Regions from separate parts of the Vibrio sp. C8 genome, predicted to be linked through region 4. Evidence: predicted binding sites of a transcription regulator. Region 4 holds the regulator's gene; each other region holds the start of a gene.
The links. Region 4 encodes PurR, which represses purine synthesis genes. Its sites were predicted from a motif close to TNANGNAAACGTTTNCNTNA; they were not measured.
Positions count from the first base shown of each region.

Region 1: purE (5-(carboxyamino)imidazole ribonucleotide mutase) is a predicted target of PurR. The motif match lies at 5,221-5,240, and genes of this name have one in related genera.
Region 2: metK (methionine adenosyltransferase) is a predicted target of PurR. The motif match lies at 1,350-1,369, and genes of this name have one in related genera.
Region 3: purL (phosphoribosylformylglycinamidine synthase) is a predicted target of PurR. The motif match lies at 5,131-5,150, and genes of this name have one in related genera.

Region 1 is NZ_JBPAOE010000012.1:70,739-78,067, forward strand. Features, by position in the region: gene dprA (DNA-processing protein DprA) at 1-8, shown strand, start outside; gene ACRQQK_RS09420 (DUF494 family protein) at 11-487, shown strand; gene ACRQQK_RS09425 (DNA topoisomerase family protein) at 503-1,069, shown strand; gene ACRQQK_RS09430 (lysophospholipid acyltransferase family protein) at 1,098-1,748, opposite strand; gene ACRQQK_RS09435 (phosphatidate cytidylyltransferase) at 1,757-2,689, opposite strand; gene ACRQQK_RS09440 (CDP-alcohol phosphatidyltransferase family protein) at 2,682-3,359, opposite strand; gene ACRQQK_RS09445 (5-(carboxyamino)imidazole ribonucleotide synthase) at 3,532-4,665, opposite strand; gene purE (5-(carboxyamino)imidazole ribonucleotide mutase) at 4,669-5,154, opposite strand; gene ACRQQK_RS09455 (L-threonylcarbamoyladenylate synthase) at 5,391-5,948, shown strand; gene hemF (oxygen-dependent coproporphyrinogen oxidase) at 5,984-6,898, shown strand; gene aroE (shikimate dehydrogenase) at 7,120-7,329, shown strand, end outside.
Region 2 is NZ_JBPAOE010000020.1:15,234-22,562, reverse strand. Features, by position in the region: partial or broken gene tkt (transketolase) at 1-1,196, opposite strand, end outside; gene metK (methionine adenosyltransferase) at 1,516-2,670, shown strand; gene ACRQQK_RS11195 (DUF2189 domain-containing protein) at 2,903-3,700, shown strand; gene ACRQQK_RS11190 (SprT family zinc-dependent metalloprotease) at 3,830-4,333, shown strand; gene ACRQQK_RS11185 (endonuclease) at 4,470-5,171, shown strand; gene rsmE (16S rRNA (uracil(1498)-N(3))-methyltransferase) at 5,332-6,063, shown strand; gene gshB (glutathione synthase) at 6,076-7,032, shown strand; gene ACRQQK_RS11170 (YqgE/AlgH family protein) at 7,059-7,329, shown strand, end outside.
Region 3 is NZ_JBPAOE010000053.1:135,878-143,206, reverse strand. Features, by position in the region: gene ACRQQK_RS20930 (tellurite resistance TerB family protein) at 1-441, shown strand, start outside; gene ACRQQK_RS20925 (YaeP family protein) at 586-792, shown strand; gene ACRQQK_RS20920 (DUF4250 domain-containing protein) at 792-983, shown strand; gene purL (phosphoribosylformylglycinamidine synthase) at 1,083-4,979, opposite strand; gene mltF (membrane-bound lytic murein transglycosylase MltF) at 5,286-6,869, shown strand; gene ACRQQK_RS20905 (hypothetical protein) at 7,050-7,184, shown strand; gene tadA (tRNA adenosine(34) deaminase TadA) at 7,306-7,329, opposite strand, start outside.
Region 4 is NZ_JBPAOE010000011.1:376,160-383,488, forward strand. Features, by position in the region: gene glgC (glucose-1-phosphate adenylyltransferase) at 1-274, shown strand, start outside; gene glgA (glycogen synthase GlgA) at 264-1,730, shown strand; gene ACRQQK_RS07745 (alpha/beta fold hydrolase) at 1,880-2,686, shown strand; gene ACRQQK_RS07750 (DUF7577 domain-containing protein) at 2,694-3,005, opposite strand; gene ACRQQK_RS07755 (TVP38/TMEM64 family protein) at 3,007-3,690, opposite strand; gene ACRQQK_RS07760 (TfoX/Sxy family DNA transformation protein) at 3,868-4,455, opposite strand; cyclic di-GMP riboswitch class I at 4,569-4,667, opposite strand; gene purR (HTH-type transcriptional repressor PurR) at 4,845-5,852, opposite strand; gene torD (molecular chaperone TorD) at 6,133-6,780, opposite strand; gene elyC (envelope biogenesis factor ElyC) at 6,926-7,329, opposite strand, start outside.

The DNA of each region.
Region 1 (7,329 bases), on a different contig from region 4:
GGGGCTAGCTATGATGATGGATATTCTGATGTATCTGTTTGAAACTTATATCCATAGCGATGCAGAGTTGCAAGTGGATCAAGACGAGCTTGAAGATGAATTGCTTCGAGCAGGGTTTCACCAAAAAGATATCTACAAAGCCCTAAACTGGTTAGAAGAGCTAGCGGCATTGCAACAAACGGATGCACAGTCGGCGATTTCAACCAGTGCGGCAACATCTATGCGTATTTTTACAGCGCAAGAGATGGAGCGTCTAGACTTAGAATCTCGTGGTTTCATCCTATTTTTAGAGCAAATTAAGGTATTAACACCTGAAACTCGTGAAATGGTGATCGACCGAGTGATGGGACTAGAGACCAATGAATTAGAGTTGGATGACCTGAAGTGGATCATTCTAATGGTGCTGTTCAATGTTCCCGGGAATGAGAACGCTTATACGCTTATGGAAGAGCTCTTGTACAGCAAAGAGCAAGGTATTCTTCATTAAGCTAATAGACGTATTATGAGCGGTAAAATTGATAGCGAGCTATTTTCAGCTCATGAGCATGCGCTGAACGAACCTTGTCCGAAGTGTGGCGGAGCTTTACAGCTTCGCCATGGTAAACACGGCCCGTTTCTCGGCTGTACTCAATATCCTAATTGCGACTACATAAAACCACTGCACCAGAATGACGGACACATAGTGAAAGAACTTGGTGTGCCTTGTCCTGAATGTGGGAGTGAGTTGGTATTGCGCCAAGGGCGTTATGGCATGTTTATCGGCTGTAGTGCTTATCCTAAATGTCACCATATCGAATCGCAAGATAATCCAGTAGATGAAACCAAGCCAAGCAAGCTACATGCTTGTCCGGAGTGCGGTAAAGGGCATCTTGCCGAGCGTAAAACGCGTTTCGGTAAAACGTTTTATGCTTGTGATACTTACCCTAAGTGCAAATTTGCTGTTAACTTACCTCCAGTAGCTGGTAAGTGTGAGAAATGTGGTTTCTCATTACTGGTTGAGAAGAAGCTCGCTAGTGGAACCAAATATCAATGTGCGGATCGCAAGTGTGGGCATATTCAGGAAAGCTGATTGATTTTTTCAGTTTTGGATTTCCGAATTATTCATCATTAATATTACTTGTTACAATACATTGCTTCGCTAGTTCAACATATGTCTGTTGCATGATTTTAGTGAAGTCATTCGCATTCGAAAATTTTTCTATAGGCTCTCCTATTACTACATCACAGTTAAAAGGTACAAACATGGCTGTACCTTTTGGCAATGCTCTTCCTAACCCTCTCATCACTATAGGAACAACCGGACAGTGCGGGCGTTTTTCTACTAAATGGTAGATCCCTTTTTTTAGTTCACTCATTACTTCTGGCTTTCCTCTGCTTCCTTCAGGAAAAATGATCAGAGTGCATCCATCATCTAAAGCTTTGTGGCATTCATCGAAAATACTATTCCGCTCATGGGATGAGGGGGCTCGGGAAATTGGAATAATCCCCAATACATTAAGAGAAAGCCATGTGGTCAATTTATTTTTTAGAAAGTAATCAGCAGCAGCAACAGGTCTTACTTTATGTACAAGGTTAATCGGGAATAGCGCTAGAAGAACAAGGGTATCCAGATGACTATTGTGATTGGCTGCAACCACAGCAGGACCTTTTAAAGGCAGGTTTTTAGGGGTGATAATATTTAACCCTAATCCAATAAACACCAGAGGCTTAACTATTAATAGAACAAATATTGTTTTAAGGATTGGCATATCTTTCTTCAGTAATACAAATAGTGAACGTAGTGGAAAAAGAGTGGGGCGGTAAACATTAGACTATCAATGCGATCGAGTATCCCGCCATGTCCGGGTATTAATAGACCGGTATCTTTTATTCTAAGGTCTCGTTTAACGGAAGAAATAACTAAATCTCCAATAAACCCACTGATAGCAATGATAACCCCTGCGATTAGGCCTTCAAAAGAGGTTAGAGGCGTTAAATAAGGGGCAAAAAAGTAACTTGCTGTAATGATGGTGAGTGCCCCGCCAACAAACCCTTGCCATGTTTTATTTGGACTTACTTTGGGTACTATTTTATGAGTTCCAAATGTTTTCCCCCATACGTATTGGCATACATCATTAAACTGTGTAAATACCAAAAGAAATAATAGAATCCCTATGGTTCCCGCTTCGGAGTTCTTACTCGGCAGCATGAGTAAATAAGCCATATGACTGACACAAAAGACAGTTAGCATTAAACCCCAATGAATGATGCCCGCTGAACGAATAAACCCTTTTGTCTCTCCAACTAACACAGCCATCATTGGTAAATATAAAAACATGTACACAGGAATAAAAATAATGAACATGCCGTACCAACCAATAGAAAGCCAGTAATACTGAAATGGAATTGACAGGTAAGCCCAAAAAATAACTCTTCGATCAGCCGTTCGGGTCGGAACAATAGAAAGAAATTCTTTAAAAGCCATGAAGCTTAAAAATGCTACGAAAATAAGTGTGTACTTAGTCGGAAGATAAAGCGCTATAAAAACAATACCGATCATCCACCACCATGACCGGATTCTTAGTTTTAGCTCTTGATAATCTCTTTCAGGGTGTCGACGAGATAGGAATAGATAGCAGAGTGTCCCAATGGTTAATACTAATACAATGATAACCATCATGTGCAGAGAATGAAGAGGAATGCTAAGCATTAGACTTCTCCTCAGAGTTTATTTGCATTTTAAAATTATAAATAGTGACTAATCTGCGCCAACAAGTGAACAAGCATCCGATAGCCATGAAAATTAGCGCATAGTCCATTAAGTGCAGTGTTATAAAGCGTTGAAGGTCGAATAGCTGATAAACAAACATGGCTATGCTCGTTACTGTTAATATTGCCATACGATGCTGTTTTGCCATTGGTCCTTGAAAATCTGCGGGACACCCAATGCTAACACCAAGAACTCTAATATAGGCTGTACACACCGCTAACACAGCAACAAACCAAGCTATATGGACTATAAATTGATAGTGTGCAATCAGCCCAGCGCCAAGAATAAAAAAAGCATCTGCAATTCTATCTGGTACTTCATTGAATAAGTCTCCAGCAGCAGATTTTTTCCCGCCTTCTACAGCAACCATACCATCCAGAAGGTTACAAAGTAGGCGTAGTTGAATCATTAATGGAAAAATTAATAGCCAGATAATGGATGAATTGAGGTAGAAAAAAATACCTGCAATAAGCCCGGATAATGCGAATGCAATACTTAATAAGGAAATAAAGTTGGGAGTTATGGGTGTTGAACTAATCCAGACCGCAAACTTGTTGAAAATGGAAATTTTTCTTGAGGCAAGTGGGCGGCGATTTGATTGATTATCCATATTGATTGTTACCAACTTTAACAGGTAGGAAAATGGATATGATTATCGCCCTGGTTGCATATGTAAGTGTATGAAAAAGTATGTGGAAAGAGTGATGTTTAGCACAATTGTAGTGTTAAAAGTCGTTGAGCCGCTAAGTAAGGGGCTCAACTGATAAATAAAAAACAGATAGTTATGACTTAAACTGCTTAGCAACTTCCTGAACTGCTGGAAATGCTTTTGCATCTAAAACATCTGCCAATTCACACAGTTTACGTACCAGTTCACCGTGGTAATCAGCCGTCACGTTGATATGGCCCATTTTTCTTCCCGGACGCTTTTCTTTTCCGTACCAGTGAATATGGCAACCTTCCATTGCTAGCAAGCTTTTTGGTAACGAGTCTTCGCCAAGAATATTGATCATCGATGTCTCGCGAACCAGTTTGGTGCTGCCTAATGGCATGCCACAAACCGCGCGCAGATGATTTTCAAACTGACAGGTTTCCGCACCTTGTTGTGTCCAGTGCCCAGAGTTGTGTACGCGAGGTGCAATTTCGTTAACCAGCAGTTTTCCTTGAACATCAAAGAACTCTAGAGCTAAAACGCCAACGTAATCTAAGCTGTTTACCACAGCGGTAAACATCTCTTTTGCTTGTTCTTGTAGCTCAGGAGCATCAATAGCAGTTGAAAGGCTAAGGACACCATTCACGTGTACGTTTTCAGCCAATGGGTAAACTGAAACTTCGCCATTTTTGCCACGAGCACCAACCAGAGAAACTTCACGGTCAAAAGGAACAAACTCTTCTGCAACAATCGCTTGGTTATTTGAAGAAGCAATACACTCTGCCATCTCCGGCCAAATTTTATCTGCATCTTCCGTGTTCTTCAGACGCCATTGTCCTTTGCCGTCATAACCACCTAAAGCACTTTTTAGTACCATAGGAACGCCTACATGAGCGATCGCAGTATCGAAATCTTCACGACTATTGATAACTGTGTACTTTGCATTACGCACACCAGCGTTATCTAACAGTGCTTTTTCAAGTCTGCGGTCACCGCCAGCTTTAATGGAGTCAGTGCTTGGCAGGAACTTTCCGCTACGTTCACACACATCAAGCACATCATGAGGAATATGCTCAAACTCAGCGGTAATGACATCAGCCTTTTCAATCGCTTGCTCTAAACCATGACCAATCACAGCTTGAGTTAAAGGATGAACGACATTCTTGCTGTTAACGTCAAACGCAGAAATTTCAATATTAAGTGGTGCGCCAGCCAATGACATCATACGTGCAAGCTGACCTGAACCTAATACCAATACGTGCATCAATTATTCCTCGGCTGGATTTGGGTTTGCCAGTACAGATTCAGTTTGAGCCGTGCGGAAAGCTTCCACTTTTGCCATCACTTCTTCATCAAAAGTACCGATGATTTGAGCAGCTAGAAGCCCTGCATTAGCCGCGCCAGCTTCACCAATCGCAAGCGTACCTACCGCAATGCCTTTTGGCATTTGAACAATAGAGTATAGAGAATCTAAGCCAGAAAGAGCGCGAGACTGAACAGGTACACCAAGAACAGGCAAGCTAGTGAATGCTGCTGCCATTCCCGGTAGGTGGGCAGCACCGCCAGCACCAGCGATAATCACTTTTAGGCCACGTTCTTTCGCGCTGCTTGCGTAGTCTGCTAGGAGTTGTGGAGTGCGATGAGCTGAAACTACTTTCGTTTCATAAGGAACACCGAATTGCTCTAGCATCTCTGCTGCAAGTTTCATTGTTGGCCAATCCGATTTGGAACCCATGATAATACCGACTTTCATCTCAAACTCCTTCAAGCGTATTTATTTTGGTGAGCGAACGCCGCGCATTATACGAGGATTTTTACATCAAGCAAACGATTGCGTTGTTGTGATCAATAAATGTTGGCGGACATATTACCCTTCGATGTTGATGGAAGGGTGGTTTGAACTTCCACTCGTTAAGGTATAGGCGAAGTCACCGATAATTTGTACACTGGGCGCAAATAGAAATAAGTCAGCTCAATTAGGTAGTTTTCGTGAATAATTTTGAACAAGCTTTACATGCATTGCAGTCTGGTGAAGTGATTGCTTACCCGACAGAAGGTGTTTTTGGTGTGGGTTGCGATCCGGACAGCCCAGAAGCCATTGAGAGGTTATTGCAACTAAAGCAAAGACCTGTAGAGAAAGGTTTGATTTTAATTGCAGCCTCATATGAACAACTGCTTCCTTATATAGATGAAAGCCAGCTAACCGCAGAACAATTACAACAAATCAAATCAACCTGGCCCGGTCCTGTCACTTGGGTTGTTCCTGCGAGCAGTAAAGTATCCAAATGGGTCAGTGGTCAGTTTGATACCATCGCAGTGCGTGTAACCGATCATCCTTTGGTTCAACAACTGTGTAACGCTTACGGTAAACCGCTAACCTCAACCAGTGCAAACTTAACTGGCCAACCTTCTTGTATGACAACGGAAGAGGTTGAAGAGCAGCTTGGCGATAAACTGGTTGCGATTCTACGTGGCGCAACTGGCGGGCGGAACAAGCCAAGTGAAATTCGCGATGCGAAAACCCTACAAGTATTAAGACAGGGCTAACTCACTCTGCGATTGGAATGCGTAAGGAACAAAAGATGTCGATAATTAATAAAGAAGCCGTAAAGCAGTTTTTGCTGTCTCTACAAGACCAAATTTGTCACCAATTAGAAGTCGTTGATGGTGGTGCTCAGTTTATTGAAGATGCGTGGCATCGCGAACCAGGGGAAAAACTCGGTGGCGGTGGTCGCTCTCGTGTGATGCGTGATGGTTTGGTGTTTGAACAAGGTGGCGTGAACTTCTCACATGTTACTGGAAAGCAAATGCCAGCGTCAGCAACGGCGCATCGCCCTGAATTGGCGGGACGTAAGTTTGAAGCTATGGGTGTCTCTTTAGTTATGCACCCTAAAAACCCTTATGTTCCGACATCTCATGCCAACGTGCGCTTCTTTATTGCAGAGAAAGAAGGTGAAGAGCCCATTTGGTGGTTTGGTGGTGGTTTCGACTTAACACCTTTCTATCCTTTTGTTGAAGATTGCCAGCAGTGGCATTCAACCGCGAAAGCTTTATGTGAAGCGTTTGGAGATGATGTTTATCAGCAGCATAAAGAATGGTGTGACCGCTATTTCTATCTTCCTCACCGAGAAGAAACTCGCGGTGTTGGCGGCCTATTCTTCGATGATCTGAATCATTGGGAGTTTGATAAGTGCTTTGACTATATCAAAGCGGTCGGTAAAGGTTACTGCCAAGCTTATGTACCGATTGTTGAGCGTCGTAAAGAAACCGAGTATGGCGAGAGAGAACGTCAATTCCAGTTGTATCGCCGTGGTCGCTATGTGGAATTTAACTTAGTGTTTGACCGAGGAACACTTTTTGGTCTGCAGACTGGCGGTCGTACAGAATCAATACTGATGTCTATGCCACCACTAGCTCGCTGGGAATATAACTACCAGCCAGAAGCTGGTAGCAGCGAAGCTAAACTGAATGAGTTTTTAGTGCCGCGTGAGTGGTGACAGAATTTGCACTGAGTGGTAGGGTCGTTAAGTACTGTTAACTGTACCCTTCCTACTTGAAGCTGCAGCGCTTTATGTTTTGGTATGGGGACTACGTTCGTTAACCCCAATCACATAGTTATCTATGCTCATGGGGATTCACTTACTTTCCGCCTACCTGCAACTCTAAGTAGTTTGGGTGTAACAGACTCAACGACCTTTTTATTGGTAGAGGCAGGGATATGGCTTTTGTAAAAGATCACTATGCGGTGTTTGGTAATCCTATCGGACACAGCAAATCACCTTTCATTCACACATTGTTTGCACGTCAAACTAATCAAAGCATGGAATATACCGCTGAGTTAGCGCCAGTTGATGGGTTTGTTGCTGCAGCCAAAGCATTTTTTACCAACGGTGGCCGTGGTTGTAATGTTACGGTTCCTTTTAAAGAA
Region 2 (7,329 bases), on a different contig from region 4:
TCTGGCGTGATTGACTTAGAGCCAGACCACATAGTTAGGTTTGAAGGTGCAAGGTCAGCCGAGCCGCCCATGAATTCAGGTAGCATTTTACCGAACGCTTCTAGTGCGTTTTGCGATGCTTTACGTGATGCGATGTTTGCAGGGTTTGCTTGAAGTTCAGCGATAACCGCGTTTGCTTTCTCTTCCCACTCAGCTGGAAGTTCACCGTTCACACGACGTTTGAATTCTGCTGCTAGCTCTGGGTATGCCGCTGCGTACGCTGCGAATTTTTGTTCCCATGCCGCTTCTTTTGCTGCGCCCGCTTCTTTTGCATCCCAGTTCGCGTAGATATCTGCTGGGATTACAAATGGTGCGTGTTCCCAACCTAGGAACTCACGTGCTGCTTTGATTTCATCCGCGCCTAGTGGAGCGCCGTGACAGTCGTGAGAGCCTGCTTTGTTAGGAGAACCAAAACCGATAATGGTTTTAGTACAGATTAAAGTAGGACGACCTGTTTCAGCTTTCGCCGCTTCAATCGCTGCGTTGATTGCGTCAGCATCGTGACCATCAACCGCTGGGATAACGTGCCAGCCATACGCTTCAAAACGTTTTGGCGTATCGTCAGCAAACCAGCCTTCAACGTGACCATCGATAGAAATACCGTTGTCATCCCAGAATGCAATCAGTTTACCCAGACCTAAAGTACCCGCAAGAGAACATGCCTCGTGCGAGATACCTTCCATCATACAACCGTCGCCCATGAACGCGTACGTGTAGTGGTCAACAATCTCATGGCCTTCTTTGTTGAATTGAGCTGCCAAAGATTTTTCAGCCAGCGCCATACCCACAGCGTTAGTGATACCTTGACCTAGAGGGCCAGTCGTGGTTTCAATACCCGGTGCATAACCGTACTCAGGGTGACCCGGAGTTTTAGAGTGAAGCTGACGGAAGTTTTTAAGGTCGTCGATTGAAAGCTCGTAACCAGTCAGGTGAAGCAGTGAGTAAATCAGCATCGAGCCATGACCGTTAGAAAGGATGAAACGGTCGCGGTCAGCCCAGTTAGGATTTTGTGGGTTGTGGTTTAGGTGTGAACGCCAAAGTACTTCAGCGATATCCGCCATACCCATAGGGGCACCCGGGTGGCCAGAGTTAGCTTTTTGAACACCGTCCATGCTCAGAGCACGGATTGCATTTGCCAATTGTTTGCGAGACGCCATGTCAGCTCCTGATTGATTTAAGCGAAGTGAAATATACCCATCTATAATGGGAGGTATTGTTACAAAGCCCCTAGATCACTGCAATCGTTTACTTGAGCGTTGAAGCAAATTTGTCGGATGTGCACGGATAAGATTGCAAGTTAAAGAGAGAACACAAGCAAACGTTTGGTTATATCTAAAAGTGAAAAAGAGCTTGTAATTTAAGCATTCAAAACTAAAATAGCCGTCTAGATGTAGAAACGCCTACATAATGAACACTTTTCAAAGTAGTGAAGGACGAATTCTTTACTACTTTTTGACTATTTATATTGGAGCTATCATGGCTAAGCACCTGTTTACTTCTGAGTCAGTATCAGAGGGACATCCGGATAAAATCGCAGACCAAATCTCAGATGCGGTTCTAGATGCTATTTTGGAACAAGACCCTAAAGCACGTGTTGCTTGTGAAACTTACGTAAAAACCGGCATGGTTATGGTTGGTGGTGAGATCACAACTTCAGCATGGGTTGATATTGAAGAACTAACTCGTGAGACTGTTCGTGAAATCGGTTATGTCCATTCAGATATGGGCTTCGATGCTAACTCATGTGCAGTTCTAAACACCATTGGTAAACAGTCTCCAGACATCAACCAAGGTGTTGATAAAGCTGATCCTAAAGAGCAAGGCGCAGGTGACCAAGGTATCATGTTCGGTTACGCGACAAACGAAACTGACGTATTGATGCCAGCACCAATTACTTACTCTCACCTACTTGTTCAAAAACAAGCTGAAGTTCGTAAGAACGGCACGCTACCTTGGTTACGTCCAGATGCAAAATCTCAGGTAACTTTCCAATACGATCAAGGTAAAATCGTCGGTATCGATGCAGTCGTTCTTTCAACTCAACACTGTGATTCAATCTCAACTCCAGATCTACGTGAAGCAGTGATGGAAGAGATCATCAAACCTGTACTTCCTGCAGAATGGTTGAGCAAAGAGACTAAATTCTTCATCAACCCAACTGGCCGTTTCGTAATCGGTGGCCCAATGGGTGACTGTGGTTTAACTGGTCGTAAGATCATTGTTGATACCTACGGCGGTGCAGCTCGTCACGGTGGCGGTGCATTCTCTGGTAAAGATCCATCAAAAGTTGACCGTTCTGCGGCATATGCAGCGCGTTACGTAGCGAAAAACATTGTAGCTGCTGGTATGGCTGATCGTTGTGAAATCCAACTTTCATACGCAATCGGTGTTGCAGATCCAACTTCAATCATGGTTGAAACGTTCGGTACTGAAAAAGTGTCTCACGAAATCATCATCGAAGCGGTTCGCCAATTCTTCGATTTACGTCCATATGGTCTGCAAGAGATGTTGAACCTGCTTCAGCCTATCTATAAGAAAACAGCTGCTTACGGTCACTTTGGTCGTGAAGAATTCCCTTGGGAAGCAACTGACAAAGTTGAATTACTACGCGATTTCGCAAACATCAAGTAATTCAAAATGCTTTACTGACAAGCCCTCGCCAACTGGCGGGGGCTTTTCTTTTTCAACGTCCCTAAATCAGTTGCGGTTTAAATTTCAATCTGTCGATTTGTATTTTCCAACCTTATCTACAATAGTTAATAAAGTAATAGTTAATAAAATGTTACAAACGCGGTCGTTTTCTTAGAAATCCTAGGGAAGGCCCAATTTCTTAATTCACTGCCATATTGTTTTGGGAGGATTTATGCCTCGTACAATAGACCCTTCTGACTTCAAGCAAAAAGACAAAGAAGTCAGTCATCAGGAATATGCTCGCACACTGCCTTGCAATAAAGTGGAAATCTCCGCGCCTCTTCACTGGCTTGCTCTTGGCTTACACGACTTTATTCGCTTACCTTTAATCAGCGCATTTTATGGACTCTGCTTTATGGCTGCTGCTGTTGGCATTGTTCTGCTTATTCAATGGCAAGGCACTCATCTTGTCGTGATGCCAGCCCTAGTGGTTTACATGCTAATAGGCCCTTTCCTAGCACTTGGCCTTTATGATGCAGCTTGGCAACGAGAACGAGGCAAAGAAAGTAGCTTATTACATTCGATGAAAGCCATTACGCGTAATAGTACATCACAGTGGATGTTTGCGGTCGCACTGGCTGTTGCGATGATTTTCTGGATGAGAATCGCTGCGCTCTTGCACGCACTCTATCCATCGGTGCAAGGAGCACCACTGACCGACTTCCTCCCATTCTTAGTCATAGGTTCTCTTATTGGTTTCATTATTGCCAGCGTCATTTTCAGCATCTCCGCTTTCTCAATTCCTTTAATGATGGAAAGACGTGTCGATGTGATGACAGCCATATTCAGCAGTTTTAACGCAGTAAAATCCAATATCCCAGCCATGATTGTCTGGGCGGCAATTATCTGCGGCGGTATTTTAATCGGCTTTGCAACTTACGGAATCGGCATGCTCTTTACTATGCCAATACTCGGATATGCCACATGGCATGGTTACCAAGCAACGATTAAGAGAAAACATCAACCATAGGGCCTCCTCCTACTTTTTATCATATTGGCTCGAAGTTCTACTCAATGATAAAAAGAGGTTTGATGTTATAATCTCCCCGCTATTACCTGACTCAATAGGTATTAGTGGGGAATTTTTTTGGAGCCAGACTTGACCGATTTTCAACTGCAATACCAAGCATTATCACAAGTAAAAAAGTGTATAGACATTGCTTCCCGATACTTCAATCGCCAGTTCGATCTGCCAGAAATCAGCTACCGACTGAGAGGAAAGACTGCTGGAAAAGCGTATTTACAGTTGTGGGAAATACGTTTGAATCCGGTGTTGTTCAAAGAAAATCAACAAGCTTTTCTAAACGAAGTAATTCCTCATGAAATCGCCCATCTCATCACTTATGCTATCTATGGACGTGTAAAGCCTCATGGAGCTGAGTGGCAAGCAGTCATGAATCAAGTATTCAATTTGCCTGCTGAAACCACTCACAAGATGTCTGTTGAATCGGTTCAGGGAAAAACCTTTGCCTATCAATGCTCCTGTAGCCAATATCCTCTATCCGTCCGTCGCCACAATAAAGTATTGCGTAAACAGGCCACTTACCGCTGCCAACAGTGCAAACAAACGCTCACCTTTACTGGCATTCAGCTCACCGGATAAGTGCTAATGAAACGTAGCGGCCAAACAACTGCGAGTCACCCATAGGTTTTTAACCACAGATAGCGATACATTTCTCAACTAGATTTCAACTTAGAGAATGTTAGACTGTAAAAAACAATAAAATACAGTCCAACATATGCTTAATTATCGCTTTCTGCTGACAGCAGCTTTGCTGCTTGTTTCTCACACTTCTTACGCCGATTTTCCAAGCTCTTTTTCCAGCGCTAAAAACCAAGCTCTGAAAATTTATAAAGATCACCCAACCTCTTTTTACTGCGGCTGCGACATTTCGTGGCAGGGTAAGAAAGGCATTCCTGACTTAGAGAGCTGTGGATATAAAGTCCGCAAACAACAAACCCGAGCTAGCCGAATCGAATGGGAGCACGTTGTGCCAGCCTGGCAATTTGGCCACCAGCGTCAATGCTGGCAAGAAGGCGGACGTAAGCTTTGTAGTAAAAGCGATACGGTATTCCGTCGTATGGAAGCCGATTTACACAATTTAACGCCAGCGATTGGTGAAGTTAACGGCGACCGTTCAAACTTTAACTTTAGTCAGTGGAACGGGTTAGATGGCGTCACTTACGGACAATGCGAAATGCAGGTCAACTTCAAAGGGCGTAAAGCGATGCCTCCCGAAAGAGCTCGCGGTGCCATTGCACGCACTTACCTTTATATGAGTGCTGAGCATGGTTTTAAACTTTCCAGCTCACAAACCAAATTGATGCAGGCGTGGAACAAAACTTACCCAGTCGATGAGTGGGAATGCGAAAGAGAAAGGCGAATATTCAAAGTTCAAGGCAACAGAAACCCATTTGTCTATGAACAATGCTCAAAGTAAAGCCTGAAGATAACTATCAGAACCTATCTAGGCATATAAACCCAGACCGATAAATGAGGGGTGATTCACATTTCCCCCTTGTTTTTTCGGCACAAAGCATCCATGTTAGATGCGAGATATCCCACGCTATTGAATAGCGACTTTGATTAGGAAACAACACATGCGCATTCCCCGTGTCTATCATCCGCAGCCAATCACACAGTTAGGCCAAATTAACCTCGACGACGATGCCGCTAATCACATCGGTCGAGTACTGCGCATGAAAGAAGGACAAGAAATCCTTCTGTTTGATGGTAGCGGTGCAGAGTTTCCAGCAGTCATCAGCGAAAGCGGCAAAAAACATGTGACGGTTGAAGTTACAGAACGTGTCGAATGCAGCAGCGAATCACCACTTGATTTGCATTTAGGGCAAGTGATTTCGCGTGGCGACAAAATGGAGTTCACCATTCAGAAATCCGTTGAGTTGGGTGTAAACACTATCACTCCATTATTGTCAGAGCGATGTGGTATCAAGCTGGATGAGAAACGCTTTGAGAAGAAACTTCAGCAATGGCAAAAAATCGCCATCAGCGCTTGTGAACAGTGTGGTCGAAACGTGGTACCCGAAATTCGTCCTGTGATGGAATTAGAACAGTGGTGTGCAGAGCCAAGTGATGCACTGAAACTCAACCTTCACCCTCGCGCTCAATACTCCATTAATACACTTCCTGAACCAGTTACAAAAGTGCGTCTGTTAATCGGTCCGGAAGGTGGTCTTTCTGAAAAAGAAATCGATATGACCACCAAATACAACTTTGAAGAAACGTTGCTTGGACCTCGCGTCCTGCGTACAGAAACCGCAGCGTTAACCGCAATTACAGCTTTACAAGTTCGTTTTGGCGATCTTGGATAACGGAGACTTCCAATGATTAAACTCGGCATCGTAATGGATCCAATTTCATCCATTAATATCAAGAAAGATTCTAGCTTCGCGATGATGTTAGAAGCGCAGCGTCGCGGCTATGAAATTCATTATATGGAGATGAATGATCTACACTTAGATCAAGGTGTGGCTATCGCAGATACAAAAATCGTCACCCTGAAAGAAGATCCAAACGGTTGGTACGAGTTCAAATCTGAGCAAACTATTAAGTTATCTGAGCTAGATGCTGTATTAATGCGTAAAGATCCACCTTTTGATACTGAATACATTTACGCAACTTACATTCTAGAGCGTGCAGAAGATGAAGGTACGCTGATCGTCAACAAGCCACAGAGTCTTCGTGACTGTAACGAAAAACTGTTTACTGCATGGTTCCCAGAGCTGACTCCAACCACAATCGTGACTCGTAAAGCGGAAAAAATTAAGCAATTCAGAGAACAACATGGCGATGTGATCTTAAAACCGCTAGATGGTATGGGCGGTGCATCAATTTTCCGAGTGAAAGAAGGCGATCCAAACGTCTCTGTGATTATCGAAACACTGACTAATCACGGCCAAAACTACTGTATGGCGCAAACCTTCGTTCCAGATATTAGCAATGGCGACAAGCGTATTCTGGTTGTAGACGGTGAGCCGATGCCTTACTGTTTAGCTCGTATTCCAGCACAAGGGGAAACGCGCGGTAACTTAGCAGCAGGCGGTCGTGGAGAACCTCGTCCACTGAGTGAAACTGATAAAAAAATTGCACTTGCCGTGGCACCAACACTGAAAGAAAAGGGTCTAATTTTTGTAGGCCTAGATGTGATTGGAGACAAGCTGACTGAGATTAACGTAACCAGCCCGACCTGTATTCGTGAAATTGAAGCGGCTTACGATATCTCTATCACTGGCAAGTTAATGGATGCCATTGAGACACGCATAAAAGCAATGGCGATGTAATACCAATCTTTGAGGTTGGAGACACTATGAATCTTACAAATCATTTTCTCGTTGCGATGCCGAGTATGAAAGATCCTTACTTCAAACACAGTGTGATTTACATCTGTGAACATAATGAAGAAGGTGCTATGGGGCTTATTATTAATGCGCCCATAGATATTACTGTCGGCGGAATGTTGAAGCAGGTTGAGATAGAGCCTGCTTACCCACAGTCGCAAAGTAAAAGCCTTAAAGAGCCTGTTTTCAATGGCGGTCCGGTTTCAGAAGATCGCGGGTTTATTTTACACAGACCCAAAG
Region 3 (7,329 bases), on a different contig from region 4:
GCAGCCTTGGGGGCTCTCGCCTATAAAATGTATAATGACTGGCAAGCCAATCAAAATGAACCAACTCAGCCAGCGAACTTTGACCAATCGAATCCTCGCCATGAAATACTCATTCTCAAAGCGATGATCGCTTCTGCCAAAGCGGATGGACACATAGATGAGCAAGAAATGGCTAAGATAAACCAAGTGGTTAATGAGATTGGTGCCGATAACGACGTTCAAACCCTGTTCCAACAAGAGTTGAAAAAGCCTTTAGACCCAAATGAAATCGCTGCGCTGGCGCAAACTCCAGCTCAAGCGTCGGAGATTTATCTTGCTTCAGCATTAGTTGCCGACGAGCAAAACTTTATGGAAAAAGCGTATCTGCAAGAACTGGCGAAGCAACTCGGCTTGAGTGAAGGGTTGGTAAATGACATTCATCAGCAGATAAACGGTGAATAATTCACCGGCTGAAACTCAACATTGAGCCAGCTCAAAGGTAACTTTTGTCTTCATTCTGCTCTCTGTGTATATTGAGAGCAGTTATCATTTATAAGGCAGATGTTTCGTTCTGTACTATTCGTTTTGTAAAAGTGGGATAGAGTTATGCAAGTTTACGGTTGTTGTGATTTAGTTCGTGAGTTATACGCTCAAATTGGTAGTGGCGATCAAGCCTATATTCCTCAAGCCATTAGTTGCGCCGTTCGTGCTCTGAACGATGTGGCCGCGGATACGTCTTTACCAAAAGAAGTAAGAGAAAAAGCAGCCTTTGCTGCGGCAAACTTACTGATTTCTGATTTCGAGGACAAATAATGAATCTCGCGAACTTCGCCTCGATGGACACAGTCATGCTAATGAGCATTGTGAACATGAAGCTGCGTGACGACTTTAACGGTGATTTAGATAAACTGGTTGCTTACTTCGATATTGACCGAACCAAACTTGAAGCAAAGCTGGCCACAGCAGGCTTTGAGTTTCTGCCAGAGGCGGGTCAGTTTCGTTAATCTTCGAAATTGATGATGTAGAATGTAAAAAAACGCAAACCCAAGGGTTTGCGTTTTTAATTATCTGAAATTTAGTAGCTTTAATTCACAGGTCTGTTATTAACCTAGGTTCTTACGAGCGTTTTGGAACATACGCATCCAAGCACCGTTCTCGCCCCAGCTATCTGGATGCCATGAGTTCGCCACTGTACGGAATACTCGCTCAGGGTGAGGCATCATGATAGTTACACGACCATCAGAGGTAGTTAGACCGGTAATTGCGTTTGGCGAACCATTCGGGTTGTTTGGATATTGTTGAGTTGGGTTACCCAAGTTATCAACAAAACGAACCGCTACTGTACCTGAGTTTTCGATGGCAGCTAGGTGCGCTTCATCGCGAACTTCTACACGACCTTCACCGTGAGATACTGCGATAGGCATACGAGAACCGGCCATACCGTCGAAGAATACAGAATCCGATTTCTGTACTTCTACCAAGCTAAAGCGAGCTTCAAAACGCTCAGATTCGTTACGTACGAAACGAGGCCATAAGTCTGCACCTGGGATCAGTTCTTTCAGGTTAGAAAGCATCTGACAACCATTACAAACACCTAGAGAGAAGGTATCTTCACGGTTGAAGAAGGTTTCAAACTGGTCACGAGCCTGTGCGTTAAATAGCACTGACTTCGCCCAACCTTCACCAGCACCCAGTACGTCACCGTAAGAGAAGCCACCACAAGCTACCAGACCTTGGTACTCTTCTAGCACAGCTTGACCTGTCAAGATATCGCTCATATGGATATCGGTAGCTTCAAAGCCTGCACGGTCAAACGCTGCTGCCATTTCAACATGCGAGTTAACACCCTGCTCACGCAGAATTGCCATCTTAGGCTTAGCACCTTTCACAATGTAAGGCGCTGCTACATCTTCGTTAGTATCGAAGCTGAGTTTCACGTTCAGACCTGGGTCTGAATTGTCTTTCTTCGCTTCAAACTCTTGGTTTGCACACGCAGGGTTGTCACGCAGCGCTTGCATTTTGTGCGTCATTTCAGCCCAGATGGTACGAAGTTCTGTTCTTGAACGGTCGACCAGTACTGTTTCACCAGAAGTAATAACCAGCTTATCTGAAGCTTCTACTGCACCAATAACCTGTGAACATTCTGCTAAACCGTTGTCTGCTAGCGTTGCCAGTACAGATTCAAGTTCATCATTCTTAACCTGAACAACTGCACCTAGTTCTTCGTTGAACAGCGTAGCTAGAACATCTTCACCTAAAGCTTCAATGTTTGCTTTCACACCACAGTGACCAGCGAATGTCATCTCAGCTAGAGTAACAAATAGACCGCCGTCGCCTTTATCGTGGTAAGCAATCAACTTGTCGTTGCTGACTAGGCTTTGAATCGCATTGAAGAAACCTTTTAGTTGCTCTGCGTTATCTACGTCAGCAGGCTTGTCACCCAACTGCTTGTAAACCTGAGCCAGTGCTGTCGCACCTAGACGGTTCTTACCGTTACCTAGGTCAATAAGCACTAGGCTTGATTCACCTAAATCTGTGCGAAGTTGTGGAGTCACTGTCTTACGAACATCTTCTACGCGAGAAAACGCAGTGATGATCAGTGAAAGTGGAGAAGTCACTTCTTTGTCTTCGCCATTTTCGTTCCACTTAGTCTTCATCGACATTGAGTCTTTACCCACTGGGATAGTAAGTCCTAGTGCCGGACACAGCTCTTCACCAACCGCTTTCACTGCTTCGTATAGACCAGCATCTTCACCTGGGTGACCCGCTGGAGACATCCAGTTAGCAGATAGTTTGATACGTTTGATATCGCCGATTTCAGTTGCAGCGATGTTAGTGATTGCTTCACCAACCGCTAGACGAGCAGACGCACCGAAATCGAGTAGTGCTACAGGCGTACGTTCACCCATCGCCATAACTTCACCGTGGTAAGTGTCGTAACTTGCCGCTGTTACCGCGCAGTTCGCAACAGGAACCTGCCATGGGCCAACCATTTGATCACGAGCCACAAGACCAGTTACCGTGCGGTCACCAATGGTGATAAGGAATGTTTTCTCTGCAACAGCAGGAAGACGAAGAACACGTTCAATGGCATCACCCAACTCAATACCTGAACGATCAATAGCTGGGCTGCTCACCTTCGCTGTTTTCGCATCACGGTGCATTTTAGGTGTTTTACCTAGCAGGATATCCATTGGCATATCGATAGGCGTGTTGTCGAAGTGTGTATCTTCCAACTTCAGGTCACGCTCTTCAGTCGCGATACCTACAACTGCGTATGGAGCACGTTCACGCTTACAGATAGCATCGAATGCCGCCATGTTTTCTGGCGCAACTGCCAGTACATAACGTTCTTGAGATTCGTTACACCAAATTTCCAGCGGGCTCATTCCAGGCTCATCATTTGGCACGTCACGTAGTTGGAAAATACCGCCACGCTCGCCGTCGTCTACTAACTCTGGCAATGCGTTAGAAATACCGCCCGCGCCCACATCGTGGATAAATGCGATTGGGTTTGCTTCACCAAGCTGCCAACAACGGTCAATCACTTCCTGACAACGACGCTCCATCTCTGGGTTTTCACGTTGTACAGATGCGAAATCTAAGTCTTCTGCAGACTGGCCAGATGCCATAGAAGAGGCAGCACCGCCACCAAGGCCGATGTTCATTGCAGGGCCGCCAAGAACGATCAAGCTTGCACCTACTGGAATTTCTTTCTTCTGTACGTGTTCATCACGGATGTTACCTAAACCACCAGCAATCATGATTGGCTTGTGGTAACCACGGATCTCTTCACCCGCGTGAGAAGTCACTTTCTCTTCGTAGGTACGGAAGTAGCCTAATAAGTTAGGACGACCAAATTCGTTGTTAAATGCTGCACCGCCTAAAGGACCTTCAAGCATGATATCCAAAGCGTTAACGATACGGCCCGGCTTACCGAAGTCCGTTTCCCAAGGCTGTACAAAGTTTGGAATACGAAGGTTAGAGGTAGTAAAACCAACTAAGCCAGCTTTCGGTTTACCACCGATACCTGTTGCGCCTTCATCACGAATTTCACCGCCTGAACCCGTTGAGGCACCTGGCCATGGAGAAATTGCGGTTGGGTGGTTGTGTGTTTCCACCTTCATCAAAATATGTGCTTTTTCGTGGCTATAGCCGTACTGACGAGTATCTGGATTCGGGAAGAAACGACCAACTTCAGAGCCTTCCATTACCGCTGCGTTATCTTTATAAGCAGACAGAACGTAATCAGGAGTCAATTCCATGGTGTTCTTGATCATTTTGAACAGAGATTTGTCTTGTTTTACGCCGTCGATTGTCCAATCAGCATTGAATATCTTATGGCGACAGTGCTCTGAGTTTGCTTGTGCAAACATCATTAATTCGATGTCAGTTGGGTTACGCTCAAGCTTAGTCACAAAGCTTTCAAGTAAGTAGTCGATCTCGTCTTCAGCAAGAGCAAGACCAAGGGTAACGTTTGCTTCTTCAAGCGCTTTACGACCACCTGAAAGTAGATCAACGTAAGCAACTGGCGCTGGTTCTGCAGATTTGAATAGTGCAGCAGCTTGCTCTTGTTCCGTGAACACCACTTCCATCATGCGGTCATGAATTAAAGCGTTGATGCTAGCGATTTGGTCAGCTGAAAGTTCACCTTCAGACTCAATATAGTAAGCCGTACCGCGCTCTAATCGCTTAACATTTGCCAAACCACAATTGTGAGCGATATCTGATGCTTTAGAAGACCAAGGAGAAATAGTACCCGGACGAGGAGTAACAAGAAGTAGCAAACCTTGTGGCTCGTGTTCTTGAATGGTTGGACCGTAAGTCAGTAACTTTTCAAGTTTTTCGATTTCACTGTCGTCTAAATCTGCCTTAAGATCAGCGAAGTGCATGAACTCAGCATAGATACCCGTCACAGGTAAGTTTTGTTCACGACACGTCTCGAGTAGTTTATTAACACGAAACTCAGAAAGAGCTGGGGAACCACGCAAAATTCTCATGTGCAAAGGTCTCTATATCCATTGATTGAGGTGTAATTGGCATAAATTCATCTAATTATCAGTATGTTAAACTAATAAACTGGAACTTATGCCGATTTCTTCTCTTTGATGCGAGCGCATTATAGAGGATTTTTTTTTGTGACGTAACATCAAAAGCAACCGTTTGCGTCATTTTTTTCATTAATTTTGAATTTCACCCTGTTTGAACAATTTTCAGACACAACAAGCTTAGTAACAAGCTATCACTTTGCCATACGAGCAGCCTTTGATATAAAGGCACTAATTGATGTAAGAGATCTTAAATTAATGACAAAGCTTTTTTATCATTCAGTCAGCCGTGGCTTCACTCTATTTTTATTGACGCTTTTAGTGAGTGGCTGTCAAATTGATTCCGAACCAAAGAGTGAACTTGACCAGATCCGTGAACGCGGCGTCTTGCGTGTTGGTACATTAAACAACCAACTCTCCTACTACATCGGTCCAGATGGTCCTTCTGGGTTGGATTATGAATTAGCTCGAGAATTTGCAGCACAGCTAAATGTAAGACTTGAGATGAAGCCCGCTTATCGCCTCTCCAGTCTGTTTCCAGCTCTCAAAAACGGCGAGATCGATATCATCGCTGCAGGTCTTAGCCAATCGGAAGAACGCCTGAAAGACTACCGCGCCGGCCCAGCTTACTACTATGTGTCTCAGCAAGTGGTGTATAAAAAAGGCCAATGGCGTCCGCGTAATATTCAACAGCTAGTCAATAAGCAACAAGAGCTTGAAAATAAAAACGAAGGTCAACCTATTTTTAGTGTCGTGGATGATTCTCACTTTGAAACAACGCTCAACGGATTAAAAAAAGATTACCCTGATTTTGATTTCCATATTGATACCAATTCAGATGTTAACGATCTGCTCAAAAGAGTTTCCGAAGGTTCATTGCTGTTTACGATGGCAGATTCGGTAGAAGTTTCACTTTCTCAACGCATTTACCCTGATCTCGCGTCAGCTTTTGAAGTGACTGAAGACCAACCTATCTCTTGGTTTATGCGTCGTTCACAAGACGAAAGCCTATATGCCATGATGATCGAGTTTTTTGGTGAACTGAAACAATCAGGATCGCTCGCATCATTAGAAGAAAAATACATTGGTCACATTGGTACTTTCGACTATGTAGACACCCGTGCATTTATTCGAGCACTTGATAACAGGCTGCCGAAATGGGCTCCATTGTTCCAGAAATATTCGGATGAATTTGACTGGCGCTTGATTGCGGCGCTGGCTTATCAGGAATCTCACTGGAACCCTAGAGCTAAATCGCCTACCGGTGTACGTGGCATGATGATGCTGACGCTGCCGACGGCAAAAAGTGTTGATGTGTCCAACCGTCTTGACCCAGAACAGTCGGTTAGAGGTGGGGTCGAGTATTTACGAAGAATGGTGGCGCGAGTTCCCGATTCCATTTCTGATCACGAAAAAATCTGGTTTGCCCTTGCTTCGTATAACGTCGGTTACGGTCACATGATGGATGCTCGTCGACTCACCAAACTTCAGGGCAGTGACCCAGATACTTGGGCAGAAGTAAAAGACAGACTACCTTTGTTACGTCAGAAGAAATATTTCTCGAAGACCATCTATGGTTATGCCCGTGGTGATGAAGCGAGAAACTATGTTGAGAACATACGTCGTTACTATCAAAGTATCATCGGCCATTTAGAGCAACAGAAAGTAGTTAGCGTCGAGTCTGGCACCGATGACATCACGGTTATTCATTTGCCGGAAGAGGATGACAGTGATGAAAGTACGCTTGATGAATCTATTGATGATTCGCAAAACGATGAAGAGAGCTTAGATTCTGAGCAAGTAGAATCGGCAAGCGATAACCCTGCATCAATTCAAAAATAAATACTTGATTTTTTTCTTCGGAACCCATAAATAGATATGTGCATCCGCTCTTACTCTACAAATAAAAACAAGTAAGAGTCGGATACATAAAAACGTCAAATAAGTTTGATAGTTTGGCGCCCTGATTGGACGAATAATTGGGGTTTGTTGTGATAGTTAGTACTGAAAGGGGGACGTTTTATGCTTAAACGTAGGCCTAAACTCCTTAACAAAGCAGTATCAGCTAACCGCCGTCGTCGTATGCTAGCCAATACAAAAAAGAAAGTGCTAGCACGTCATCGAGCGTATGTACATTTGGAAGAACCGTACTTGTAATCAGCTGATATTTTAGGGACGCAAACATCTACGAATGTAGATGTTTGCCAAAGACCCACTACTAATCGTTTTATCCACTCGTCTTATTTTGTTCTATCCCGCTACTTCCCACTTGTTACTTTTATTTCTCAACTGTTTGATCTCG
Region 4 (7,329 bases):
AGGTGGCAGTTACATCCAAGGATCAACCATTTACAAATCAATTTTGGGATTTAGAAGCAATATTGCGGCTGGCTCTTTGATTAGTGAATCTGTTATCTTGGGTGATGTGAAAGTAGGGGCGGGTTGCTCAATTCAGCGTGCCATCATCGACAAGCATGTCGAAATCGCCCCCGGTACTGTCATTGGTGAAAATTTAGAATTGGACCGACAACGATTCCATGTATCTGATGACGGAATCGTCGTCATAGCAAAAGGAACGAAAGTTGGATTCTAGAAAGGAACAACTCAATGTGTGGTTTACCGTTTCAGAAGTTCAAGGACTAGTAAAAAGTGGAGGCTTGGCTGATGTAGCCAAGGCTCTGCCAAAAGCCTTGCTGGAACTCGGTCATCAAGTCGCCATTGTTTTACCTGGGTACCGCACGGTACCAGACAAAAATTCATCGCAAGTGATTCTCGAAACAGAACTCACTCACTGGCCTCATATTCGTTATCAGGTTCGCCAAACAGAACTGGAAGGCGTGCCAATTTATCTTATTGATTGCGATGCCTACTTTGACCGCCCTGAGCTCTATGCTGAACACAACCAAGCCTATCCGGATAACGGAGAACGCTTTGGGTTTTTCTCTGCAGCGTGTTTAGATGTGTTGCCCAAGTTAGGAATTAAACCCGATATTATCCACGCCAATGACTGGCATACGGGACTGGTTCCTTTTCTTCTTAAAACTCGTTTTAGAAACGACCCTTATTTCACTGGTGTGAAAAGTGTCATCACCATCCACAACGCGATGTTTAAAGGCATATTTTCTCATCATCAGTTAGAAGTCATTCCAGAACTTAATTTATCGGAAATGGAGTTTCTTGAGTATGGTCACGACCATATCAGTATGCTCAGAGCAGGTATCGCATTTGCCGACAAAGTGAACGCTGTTAGCCCGAACTACGCTTCAGAGCTTCTGACTCCGCTAGGCTCTCATGGTCTGGTTAATGATTTTGTTCGTCGTGCTCGAGATTTACATGGCATTGTGAATGGTTGTGACTACAGTGAGTGGAACCCGAGAACGGACACATATCTACCAGAGGTTTACTCAGATGATGCGAAATCACTGAAGAAAGGAAAGGCTGCAAGTAAAAAAGTGTTGCAGCAAGAACTACAGCTACCGCAACGTGATGTTCCTATGTTTGGTATGGTATGCCGACTTACTCATCAGAAAGGTTTCCATTACATTCTTCCAATTCTGGAGAAATTTCTACATAACGATGTTCAGTTGGTCATTGTGGGAACAGGGGAGCCAGAAGTGGCTGCTCAGCTGCATAAAATAGCGAGCGCTTACCCTACACAGTTTGCGTTTGTTGAGGCGTACAGCAACCGATATGCACACCTTGTTGAAGCCGGTTCGGATTTCTTCTTAATGCCTTCTGAATTTGAAGCATGTGGGTTAAACCAAATCTACAGTATGGCGTATGGTACGTTGCCAATCGTTAGAGAAGTCGGCGGTCTTAAAGATACGGTATTGGACTATGACAAATACCCTAGCGAGGCGACTGGATTTGGTTTCCAAGAACCGTCACCAGAAGCTTTGCTCATTACTATGCAGCGTGCACTTCTATTCTATCTACAGCACCCTGATCTGTTGTTGGAAGTTCAGCAACGGGCAATGAGAAGTGATTTTAGTTGGCGAGAATCTGCCCTGGAGTACATTAAGATGTACAACTATGCGATTTTTGATTAATGAATGATGTAAATAAAAACAGAGCCTTAGTGCTCTGTTTTTTTGAACTGTTCCAGGAGAGAATTACTTTTTAACAACTCTGATTACTTTGAAAGGCTGGTCTGTGTTAACCTTCGGCTATCTTTTTGACGTTAAATTAAGTGGGTTCAATGCCTCAAAGTATGCTTTTTCACAAAACTTACAATCATCCAACTAGTAAGGAATGGGTGGTCTTTGTTCATGGAGCAGGAGGTAGTTCATCTATTTGGTTTAAGCAAGTTAAGGCGTATAAGCAACATTTCAATTTGTTGTTTGTTGACTTACGTGGTCACGGTAAATCTCCCCAACTCATCAAAGATCTGCTTAGTAACAACTACACGTTTAAGTCAGTGACATTAGATGTGCTGCGCGTGCTCGACCACCTAAAAATTCAATCTGCGCATTTTGTTGGGATGTCATTAGGCACGATTATTGTTCGCAACCTTGCAGAGCTTGCCACAGAGCGAGTTAGTTCTATGGTATTGGGTGGCGCAGTTACCCGCTTAAATGTACGTTCGCAAATTTTGGTTAAACTCGGGCATATGAGTAAAAACTTTGTGCCTTACATGTGGCTCTATCGGTTATTTGCTTACATCGTGATGCCGCAGCGTAGCCAAAAGCAATCTCGCAATTTATTCGTTAGGGAAGCAAAGAAACTCTGCCAGAAGGAATTTAAGCGCTGGTTTACCCTTACTGCAGAAATCAACCCGATGATGCGTTGCTTCCGTGACAAAGAGTTACCGATTCCGACCTTGTATTTAATGGGGGAGCGTGACTATATGTTTATTCAGCCAGTTAAAGATATGGTTACTTTGCATGAAAAAAGTGAGCTTTGGGAAATTCCTAATTGCGGTCACGTATGCAATATTGAACAACCAGAAGTTTTTAATCGCGTTTCTATCGACTTCATCAACAAACAGGTAACGATGAAAGCTTAATCGTTCTCTAACTGCTCTCTGAGCCGCAGTTCCAACATAACCCGAACTGTGGTTCGTTTTTCTCTCCGCAATGCTCACAAAGCCATTCTGGCTCATTTCCGTTTATGGGATGCAAGTAGTCATGGACAATGGATTGTGCTTGTTTTAGAAAGCTGAGGTTTAACAGCCAGACATAGGGTGAAGATGATTCATCAAAAGGAATTTCCCCACGAACGCTAAAAAGAGTTTCACCTCTTACTTCGCAGGGAATGTTTTGATGACGTAATAATCCGCACACAATATGTGCTTCAGCTGGATGCTGAGCGATAAATATTTTCATATTACTCGCTTGTGACCGCTCTCTTTTGAAGTTTAGATAGTAACCATTTTGCAACTAAAGGGAATAATCCCAATAAGGCGAATGAGAGCAGAACTGTTGGTGAAACGATCCCTGCAAGTGTCTTTATGTCTGCCAGTTGTGTGCCTGCGTTAAGGTAAACAGCCGTACCCGGAAGCATACCCAACTGACTCACTAAGTAATAGCGAGCGGTGGAAATAGGTGTTAACCCCATTAGCAGGTTGATAAGGAAGAAAGGGAACACGGGAATGAGTCTTAGTGTAAATAGGTAGAAAGCACCATCTTTTTTCATACCCCCATTTATCGCGTTAAGCTTGTCACTGAAACGTTGTTGAACCCAATTTCTAAGTAAGTAACGGCTACTAAGAAAAGCCAGTGTTGCCCCTATGGTGCTTGCAAAAGAGACTAAGGCAAGGCTAAACCAAAAACCAAACAAAGCGGCTCCGAGTAGAGTGACAACCGCTGCGCCGGGAATGGAAAAAGCTGTAATAAGCACATAGGCAACAAAATATATTAGCGCTGAGTAGAGAAGGTTTTGCTCTATGTAGTGAGAAAGGTTTGCATGTTGTGCTTTTGCATTCTCAAGAGTCAAATATTGACTAAATTCAATACCGAGAAAAACAATCACAGCGACCAAAATTAAACCCAGTATCAGTTTACGACTCATCTATTACTCCCAAATAGTCGGCTCATTATTATTAAATGTCCTTCATCTATGGTTTATAAGAAAGGGAAAGTCGATTTTTAATTTCAATCTGGACTCACCTTTTGTTAAAAACAGAAAGCTTCAGAAAAACAAAAAGCACTCGTAAAGAGTGCTTTTTAAGTAGGGTGAGTTTTTAACTCAAAGCTTCTGCATTAGCTCGTCACGACGAGATTGAGGAATCACCGACCAGTGTTTACCTTCAATTGCACCTTCTAATGCCCAAAGTAACTCTAAACCAACGGTGGTGGTGTGAGTTTCTTGTACAGCTCTGAACGCTGCGAGTGCGCCTTTTTGTTGAAGCATGTCAACAGAATCGATGCCTGCTTTTTTTAGCATACGTTCTGTTGCCAAACGCATGTTAGGTAGATCCTTAAGGCGATCGGGTTTCGCTTTCGCTTGAGTTTCACGTTCTTGTTTTGCTGCTTCTAAAGCTTGTTTCGCCTCATCAATAATCTGCTCTGGGGCTTCCCAAGCATTTTCAGGTAAAGCGAAATATTTTGTGACAACAGGGAAACCACGTTTTTTATAAACGTAAGGTTCATAACCTTGTTGTTGGAAATTTATTGAGGAGAGATCATCTGCGCGAATGTGCAGGCGGTCATTAACCACAAGAGCGAACATTGCGTCGTCGATGAAAATGCCGAACCCTCCGAACATAGAACGTGATTTCACACATCCTAGTTGCTCAAAAAGTCGCATTGAGTCTTTTAGTACTGGTTTATCCATGCTGTTAGTCTCGGTGTATTAACTAATACGCCACCAAATTCAGGTCCGAGAGAATAGCAAAAAATTACATGGAGTATGTCAATCAATAGTCAACTCATGTATAGATTTTTGCCATCGGCAACCCCGCTACCTACCAGTAATGATTGAACATTGTTTGGTTTAGGCCGGAGGCTTTGCGTCCCATCCTTTCAGAAGGTTTGCCCTGTGCGTGACACTACAGTGAAAATAATAATCAAAAACTTGAATTAGAATCACATTTATATGCACTAAATGTGATTCTAGTTCAAAAAATTAACCTTATGTTTGCTATTTTTATTACCAATAAAAAAATCTGCGAGAGATATCTCTTAAGCCCAAGGAAGTTCTAGGGCCATATTGAGAGTAACTTATTATTTTGTCAGATCTTTTACTGTATCGCGTTCAACAATTTCTGGATGCATTTCAAAGATACGACGTTCGTGTTCTTTGTCTTTAATGCGTTCTAGCAGGATTTCGAAGGCGTTTTTACCCACACGACGTTTCGGTTGGTGGATAGTTGTCAGTGGTGGAGAGAAGTACTCTGCTAACTCAATGTTGTCGTAGCCAATCACAGAGATATCATCCGGTACGCGTACCCCTTTCTGCTGCAAACGTGACATTAGACCCAGTGCCATTGTGTCGTTAAAGCAGAACACCGCGGTTGGCATCTTATCCATAGCAATGATCTTATCTGCGGCTAGAACCGCAGTGTCACATTCAAAGTTGCCTTCTAGAATCCAGTTGTCATTCACTTCTAAATTGGCTTCTGTCATCGCGCGACGGAAGCCAGCAATACGCTCCTGACAAGCCAGTTTGTTCAAATGACCGCTGAGACAAGCGATGTCTTTGTGGCCTCTGTCGATGAGGTACTTAGTTGCTAAGTAACCACCCAGTTCAGAGTTGTCGATAATCTTGTCAGCTTTAGACGCTTCAGGGCCCCAATCCATAATAACTTTTGGAATGTCAGCATGTGATTCAAGCATTTCTGACAGTTCTTGAGTTAAGTCAGAGCACATCACCAAAATGCCATCAACACGTTTTTCTGCCAGCATTCGAATGTAGTCTCTTTGCTTCTCGTAAATACCACCCGTGTTACACAGAATTAGCGTGTACCCTTGGCGGTAACAGTAGCTTTCTACACCGTCTATAACTTCAGAGAAGAATAGGTTGGTCGATTGTGTCACCAACATACCGATAGTACGTGTAGTGTTACATTTCAAACTACGTGCTACTGCACTTGGTGCGTAGTTTAGCTCTTTTACTGCTTCGAGAACTTTCTCTTGAGTTGCTTCAGCAACAAAGCGAGTTTTGTTTATTACGTGTGATACGGTTGTGGTTGATACGCCTGCTAAGCGAGCAACATCTTTAATCGTAGCCATAGATTTGTCCTGTTTTGACTGCTGATTTTAGCTAAATTTTATTAGGTCAAACAAACCCGATTACTGGCCAGATTCAGCAGCGGCGAAGTTGAATAGCTTCTAGCCTAAAGTCACTAAAACACAAAAACCGCTTTGAAACAGCGGTTTGCGTTTTAAATAATGATTCATCATATTTTGCTGTTGAGTTTAAACCGCAAACGGTTAGCTCGCAACGACAAATCATAGGCGCAAACTTAACTGTAGTCACAATTCATTGCCTAAATTGCGCTATTGATGAGAATCAGTTGCCAGTAAGGTATTGTAAATCGAGTTGCAAGAAAGCAACTAATAATACGGATATTGATGAATAAAACCCTAATTTATCCACACTTGAACAATGAAGAGAAAATTCCGGCACCCAACTCAGTAAATGATTACGGATATAGTCTGCTTGGAACTGAAGCGCTTTTTCCATATGCGGTTCTTTCTCTAATTCGTTTGAACGAATAATCAGGTGACCAAGAAAATCCAATTCGATAGAAAGATGGTCATAGGATTCATCTGGTTGCTTTTGTACGTGAACCCCATTTTGTTCCATGAGCTGAGCAATTGCTTGCTCTGGTGTCTCGCCAACATATTTAGATTTATCAAGATAGAGTGACGCATAGGGTAGTGCAGAGTTTTCATCACACTTTGAAAATAGATGAAAAAAGCTGTTGGCAATTTGAACTTGGGCATCCTGTTGCTTGAGAAGCCAGTCGAGGACAGAAATGAACTTTTGGCTAGGTGCTGCTAAATGCGCATTCTCACCAAGGCCTGCTAGGAAGTTATGAATTTCTGGTGAATCATACCGTTCTAAATCTTGTGAGGTGAGCTCATGAGTAAACAGCCCTGAAAGCCACCAGTAAATCTCAGCACGTTTGTCATTGAATGCTTTAATTTCTTTCATCGCTTAACTCCGATTCAGCCTTTTTCTAAGTCTAAGCAATAATTGCGCTTTATATGAAATTTACTGATTAAATTGTTCGAAGATTGTGCTTTGGATATAAATAAAAACCCGCGCTAGGCGGGTCTTAATTGGAGTGAATGATTGGTTATTGGTTCTGTGTTGCTGTTTCGTCATAACCGGCGACATAGTCACGAAGATTCTGCCAAAGTTGACCAAGAGTCTCATGCCAGAATCGCTCGGTTTGTTCCAGATAACGCGCTTTTGGCGTGTACTTTTCCCAAGGTTGGGCAATATTGACTTGCGCTAGGAAGTTAGTTGGTGCCGGTATTGGGTTTAAGCCAGCCGATTCAAATTCTTTAATTGCTCTTTCCATGTGGCTAGCCGAAGTAACCAATACGAGCTTTCTGTTTTGCACGAAAGCTGCGGCTTGTCTTGCTTCTTCCCATGTATCTTTTGCTGTTTCCAACAACACAATATCGGATTTTGCAATGCCAAGTGCCAAAGCAACACGTGCCAGCATACGAGCATGGCTAAATTCACTACCTTGTG